DNA from 2 places in the Planifilum fulgidum genome. Region 1 is predicted to be linked to the other one. Evidence: a T-box and tRNA genes for the amino acid it is inferred to sense, from the RefSeq annotation. Region 1 holds a T-box; the other holds one or more tRNA genes.
What was found. The T-box of region 1 lies ahead of trpS (tryptophan--tRNA ligase). A T-box ahead of a tRNA ligase gene usually reads a tRNA of that ligase, here a tRNA-Trp.
Positions count from the first base shown of each region.

Region 1 (3,400 bases):
CGTTGTCATCCCTGCTCCGCGCCGGCGGAGGCGGCGAGGGACCGGCGGAGGCGGCGGTATCGGAGATACATGCCCGCACGCCAGGGAAGGATCATCCCGAAGGCGAGGGTGAAAAACAGGCCGGCCGTCTGGGGAATGGAGATGTATTGTTCCACGTAACCGTGCAGTAAAAGGCGCACCGAAAGCAGGACCAACAGGATCACCACGAAGGAAAGGGAACGTTTCAAGTAGATCTCGCCGTTCACCACTTCAAACCGGGAGGTCCAGATCAGGGGGGTGGCCAAAAAGACCGCTCCCGCCAAAAAGGCGATCAGTCCCCACCAAACCGGAAAATGGGTGGACGGATGGAGAAACATCAGAAAGCCGGTGCTCATCCCCAGCGGAGGCATGATGATCCCCTTGGGCGTTACCGGCCGTTTGGTCGCCCGGATTCTGAGGATGATCACCATCAACGCCATGGTGGCGACACCCAGCGTGAAGGCGATCTGCGGGTGGAGGGAAATTGCATGCGTCATGGACCGATCCTCCAGTGTGCACGGATTCTGTGGGCAAATCCGACGAAGCGCGCGTTGTCGGGAAAGTACCCCTTTATTTTAGCATAATCATATCCGACATGCCCGTCGCGTACAAGGCGGTGAATGGCCGCTTTTTTCCCTTATAATTCCGCCTCCGGAGCGCAAAGCCGTTTTCCCGCCGCGTGAGGGCCCTTTTACTTCCTCCCCGCCGGTTTTTGCCCGAACATCCCTTCATACACCAGCGAATCCAACGGCCGGCGCTGGGAGGGCTGTTCCCGTTCCCGCAGCTCTTCCGGCAAGGCTTCCCGCGGCCCCTGATATCCGATGGCGATCAGGGCCTGGATGGCGTATTCGTCCGGAACGCCCAGCGTCTCGCGGGCCTTTTTCATGTCAAACCCGGTCATCGGATGGGTGATGAGTCCTTTGCGGACGGCTTCCAGCGCCAGAAAGCCCCAGGCTGCCCCCGCGTCGAAGGCGTGGGAAAAGTTCTCCCCGCGCTCCGACACCCGCTGGGACAGCATCAGGACGAGGACGGGCGCTTTGCGGCACCAGGACAGGTTGAATTCGGAGATAAAGGTGTAAAACCTCTCCCGGTCCTCGGGCGTGCGGGCGATGATGAACCGCCACGGCTGCAGATTGTAGGCGGAAGGAGCCCATCGCGCCGCCTCCAAAAGGCTCCAAAGCAGCTCTTCCGGCACGTCCTTGTCGAGAAAGGAACGCGGCGACCAGCGGTTCAGATAAACCGGATCGATGTCGTGTTCCGCTTGCCGAGGAAAGCTGGATGTCGTTGCTTTGCCCATGGGTTATTCTCTCCTTTCGTCATGCACAGTTGTTTATTATACCACATTTTTCTTTCCTCCCCGATTTGGCGGACGGAAGAAAAGGTCCCGCACAACCCGGGTTTTTCCGGGATCCCTTGACACGGCTGCGGCGGTGACGGACAATAAGACATGCATTGTGATTCGCCTTGCACTTCTTCCTTTTTTCAGTTACGATAATGCATATTCCCATGATCGTCCAGTTCCATCCTTCAAATACAGGCATTGCGATGAAGAAGAAGAGTAGCGCGGCACGGGTCGTTTCAGAGAGTCGGCGGATGGTGCGAGCCGATCGCCTCCCGCGTGAATGGGCTTCGGAGCAGTTTCCCGAAACGGCGCAAAGCGCGCCGGTGTAGGCGGAACCGGTGGCGGACCGTTATTTCCGTAAAAGTGCGTCTCCTTGCGGAGGCGAAGTAGGGTGGCACCGCGAGGCGATCCCTCGTCCCTGTCCGGGATGGGGGTTTTTTGTTTAAAGGACTCAGGAAGAAAGGAGCGGTAAGGGATGAAACGGATTTTGTCGGGCATTCAGCCTACGGGAAACCTTCATCTGGGCAACTATCTGGGAGCCCTCAAACGGTTTGTCCAGCTTCAGCATGAAGCGGAGTGCTATTTCTGCGTCGTCGATCTGCACGCGCTGACGGTTCCCCGGGATCCGGCGGATCTGCGGGAGAAAACGATGGAGGTGGCCACGCTGTATCTGGCGGCGGGGCTGGATCCGGACAAAATGACGATGTTCATTCAATCCCATGTCGGGGCTCACGCCGAAGCTTCCTGGCTGCTGGAATGCGTCGCCCGGGTCGGAGAGCTGGACCGGATGATCCAATTCAAGGAGAAGAGCAAGGGTTCCGACAGCGTGTCCGTCGGCCTGTACACCTATCCGGTTCTGATGGCGGCGGACATCCTCCTTTACCGGGCCGATGCGGTGCCCGTGGGAGAAGATCAGAAACAGCATCTGGAATTGTGCCGGGACTTGGCGGAGCGGTTCAATCGGAATTACGGCGATGTGCTCACGGTGCCGGAGCCTTTGATCGGCAAATTGGGCGCAAGGATCATGGGGTTGGACAATCCCCGGAAAAAGATGAGCAAATCCGCCGGCAGCCCCGCCAACTTCATCGCCCTGCTGGATGATCCCGACACCATCGTGAAAAAGATCAAGCGGGCGGTCACCGATTCGGAAAACGAGATCCGCTATGATCCGGAAGCGAAGCCGGGGATCAGCAACCTGTTGGTCATCTACAGCCTGTTGGCGGACGAATCCATCCCTTCCCTGGAACATAGATACCGGGGAGTGGGATACGGTCAGTTTAAGCGGGATCTGGCCGAAGTGGTCGTGGAGCACCTTCAGCCGATTCAGAAGCGGTACAGGGAATTGCGGCAGTCGGGAGACGTGGAGCGCGTGCTGGCGGAGGGAGCGGAACGGGCCGGCCGGGTGGCCCAAGAGACGCTGATTAAAATGAAGGAAGCGATGGGACTGCTTCCCCGGTTGGGATGATGGCCGGCGGTGTTGGGTCCCGATCACACGGATGGGGAGGAAAAGCGGTGAAGAATTCGGCGGATGAACGGAGTTTCCTTCCGCCGGAGCGGGTGGAGCGGTTTCGCCAAGACCCCTTTGCCCGGCGGATGGGTTTTGAACTGGTCGAGGCGGGCCCGGGGTATGCACGGGTCGCCGTGGATTTGACGGAGGATCTTTTCAATTTCGCCGGGACGCCCCACGGCGGTTTGCTGTTCAGCTTGGCCGATTATGCCTTCGCCGTGGCCAGCAATTCCCACGGACGGGTCTCCCTGGCCACCCATGTATCCGTTCAGTTTCTGGCGGCGGCCGAGGCGGGGGAGAGATTGTACGCCGAAGCGAAGGAAAGCCATTTGACCCGTCGGGCGGGCTTTTACGACATGACCGTTACCACGGAAACGGGCCGGGTGGTGGCCCGGTGCCTCGGCGTGGTGCATCGGACCGGCCGTCTTCTGGACGGCGGTCCGGCGGATGGGGAGAAGATTTGAAAAAGCCCGGAACCAACAGGTTCCGGGCTTTTTGCGCGCCTCCGGGGGGTCAGGGACCCTCAAGGATGC
Region 1 covers NZ_FOOK01000002.1:176,633-180,032, reverse strand. Annotated here, with positions in the region: gene BM063_RS01890 (CcdC family protein) at 6-515, opposite strand; gene BM063_RS01885 (nitroreductase family protein) at 710-1,315, opposite strand; T-box leader at 1,555-1,783, shown strand; gene trpS (tryptophan--tRNA ligase) at 1,836-2,825, shown strand; gene BM063_RS01875 (PaaI family thioesterase) at 2,873-3,331, shown strand.

Region 2 (3,400 bases), on a different contig from region 1:
CTTCGGGCGGTTCTCGAGAGCAAGCGAAGAAAATCCCTGTCCCTGTATTACGTCGCCATCCCGGAATCGATTGCCCGGACGATGCGGCGGCCCGTTCACGCGACGGAAGATGCCCTGATCTCCACGGTGATCGACGTCTCCCCCCACCTTGAGCGCATTGCGGAAGCGCTCCGCCAGCATCGAACCCAACGGGCATCCATCGAACGCGTGTTTCCCGGCGTTTTCGACGGGGACCTCCGCGGGCTGCGCCGGGAGGAATATTTCCAGCTGGTCATCCATAAGGGGGAGTTTTGCCGGCCATCCGGCCGAACCGACGACTGGTTTCAGGTGTGAAAACACTACAAAACCGCGCACAGGGCGCGGTGTTTTTCATCGGGAGAAATGTCGCACAAGCTGATGAACGGCATCTTCCGCCCACACCGTGGTTCCGTACTCCATCAACACATGCTCCGTCACGGTGGAAGCTTCGCCGTATTCGGAAAGGATCGCCACCAAGGCGTCCAGATTCTTCGTCTTTACGTCGCTGTCAAAGACCAGGTAATATTGTCCCCGGTAGGCATAAACCTTCCCTTCGCGCTCCACGAGTGGGTGCATGCGCATCGCCGCCTGCACGAGATCTTCAAAATCGGCAAACCGGAAAATAATCCGATCGCTTTCCTCCAGGGTGACTTCCAATTCATACACATCGTCATCGTCAAACTCGTCGGAGTGCGGCCGACGCCCCCGCGTGACGACGACGACCATTCCCTGGGCCGGAAGTGTAAACACCTCGACTGCGACGGGCCCTGTCGCCTCAAACCCCAATTCCTGGTACGCCTGTTCCATCATATCGTTGAAAAGCTCGTGCACCTTGGGAATGTCCCGCCACATGTCCGCCTTTTCGATTCCGCGTTCCACCAAGTCGTCCATCGAGAGGTAGAAGCGGATTTTATCCCGACCCAATCGCTCGACACGCATGGTTTACCCTCCCTCGCCGGAGACCTCTTCATTTCAGCGTATGAGAGGATCTCCCCATTCGTTCCGGCAACCGGTTTCCCGTTTTTCCCCTCTGAGAACAGGATACACCAAGGTCGTCCCTTTTTCACCCAGAATTTTGCGGGAATTTTTCCCTCGCCGAAAAAATAAAAAAAGAATCCTTCTCTCGAAGGATATCCTTTCAACCTGTTGGAGGGGGCACCCGGAATCGAACCGGGGATAAGGGATTTGCAGTCCCGTGCCTTACCACTTGGCTATGCCCCCGTGCATTTGTGGCAGGGGCGGCAGGAATCGAACCCGCACTGGAGGTTTTGGAGACCTCTGTTCTGCCATTAAACTACGCCCCTGCGCGTTGGTAGCGGCGGAGGGCCTCGAACCCCCGACCTTACGGGTATGAACCGTACGCTCTAGCCAGCTGAGCTACGCCGCCCCATCTTTAAATGAGGGAGGACGACCCGCCGGTCGGCGGAGCGTCCTTCCCAAGTTTGGCGGAGAGAGCGGGATTCGAACCCGCGCGGGGCCATTTGGCCCCCTAACGGTTTAGCAAACCGTCCCCTTCGGCCTCTTGGGTATCTCTCCGCGTTCCAGAACCGATGCGGTTATTATCTTAATACAGAAACGGAGAAGATGTCAAGGGGTTAGCGGAAATTTGTCCTGCGGCGCACCGGTTTTTCCGGACCTCTTCGAATCGGCGCCTTCAGGGGGGACCTCATCAGCCCATTTTTCAATCAATGGGGAAAGAAATGCTGCATCAAGACCAACAGACACATATTGTGAAAACAATTGGATAAAGGAGGTTCATCCCATGAGGCGCTGAATGGACTGTGCAGTCAATTTGCCAGAATTGTGGGCGGATCCCCGAGTGTCATCAATGGCGTGTGCTTCATCCAAAGATTCCGGAACATCCCTGTCACCATTCTGGGGCGCCGCAGCCGTTCCCCGCTGGTGCTGCCCACTTTTTTCAGCTTTGAGAGCATTGATCGGCAAGGTCGGGCGCTGAATTTGGGCGAGACGGTCATCCTGCAAAGGGAAATCAACCCCTTTATCTCGGCTCTCCGGAAACAGGGAATTCTCGTCACGGCATTGCACAATCACTGGTTATTTGAAAACCTCCGCCTGTTCTACATTCATTTCGAATCGGTGGAAAATCCCCTGGTTTTCGCCAGAAAGGCGGCCCGGGCTCTCAGAGTGCTCCGGATGTAGCGCCTTTGCATTCTCCCGTAAAACCGAAGGAACTCAGACAGAGGGGGGCGGATCGACCCGATCGCCGCGTCCCTCGCCCGCCGCGGACAAGCCCCTATTCCAAACGGGCTCTCCTTTTCCGGAACCAGCGCAGCGCCTCCCGTGTCCCGAAAAATCCCGTTCCCAATGCGGCGAACACCGGCGCGTGATAGAACAGGAAAGGAAGCAGCAACAGGGCCGAGACCACCGGAATGGCGCAGCGCAGCCGCTTCCGGTGGCTGACCGGCAAGGGGAGTTCCGCAAATCCCCCCGCTCCCTTTGCGACGGTCCGAAAAAGGAGATGGAAACAGAGGGCCCACAGAACCAGAAACACCAGAAAATCGACGGAAACATACCGCCAGAAGGGTGGACCGGGCGTCTCTTCCGGCAACCGATGAAGGGCCATCCCCGCAAAAATCCAGGTGAGAAGGGGGCCGAACAAAAGATCCCGACGGGACATCACTCCATCCCCCCGCCATGTTCCCTCATCCCAGCCTATGCCCTTCTTTCGCCGGTCATGCCTTGTCCGGCGGCCCATCCATCCCGGGGATCCTTCCCATTCGGATCAACGCGCCCATCACGAAATCGATAATAAAATGGGCGACGATCGCGGGGGTCAGCGTCCCGCTCCACTCCGCCGACCACCCGAGGGCGGCGCTGACGGCAAACAGCAGGCAAGACATTGCCCACCGGCGCAGGTAACGAAAATGTATCAACGTAAAAAGAAGGCTGGTTCCCCAGATTCCCAGCCAATGCTGAACCGCCCCCCGAAACAGCATCTCCTCCGCGACGGAAACCAAAAGGGCGATCCAGGCAATGTGCCACAGGGAACGGCCCCGAAAAAGCCGCAGATTGATTCCCCCGTCATCCAACCATTCGGGGGGAAGCACCCGCACAAGGAGCACCTCAATCCCCACCACGATCATCCCCAACAGCACCCCGGCGGCCCAGTAAAGACTTTCCCGCCATTGGAAAAGCCCCGCCGACAGCCTTCCCTGAACAAGAAGGAGCATCACCGCCAAAAAAAGGACCAACAACTGCGTCGCGTAGAGATTGAGCAGCAGCTCCCGGTCCGTCATGCCCGGCTCCCCGGGCCCCCCACCCCGTTCTTCGGAATCTTCCATCTTTCTCAACTCCCTTGCAAACCGCGAGGAATCATTCTACAATGAGGTGTGGCATCGCAGCAATTTACAATGGGAGGCTT
Region 2 covers NZ_FOOK01000004.1:98,309-101,708, reverse strand. Annotated here, with positions in the region: gene BM063_RS03445 (PIG-L deacetylase family protein) at 1-333, shown strand, start outside; gene BM063_RS03440 (genetic competence negative regulator) at 370-957, opposite strand; tRNA gene BM063_RS03435 (tRNA-Cys) at 1,166-1,239, opposite strand; tRNA gene BM063_RS03430 (tRNA-Trp) at 1,249-1,322, opposite strand; tRNA gene BM063_RS03425 (tRNA-Met) at 1,329-1,405, opposite strand; tRNA gene BM063_RS03420 (tRNA-Ser) at 1,462-1,554, opposite strand; gene BM063_RS03415 (DUF1259 domain-containing protein) at 1,789-2,178, shown strand; gene BM063_RS03410 (hypothetical protein) at 2,273-2,656, opposite strand; gene BM063_RS03405 (CPBP family intramembrane glutamic endopeptidase) at 2,712-3,320, opposite strand; gene BM063_RS03400 (ferredoxin) at 3,390-3,400, shown strand, end outside.
Region 2: it has a tRNA-Trp gene. The T-box ahead of trpS (tryptophan--tRNA ligase) is inferred to sense a tRNA for this amino acid. The anticodon was not compared.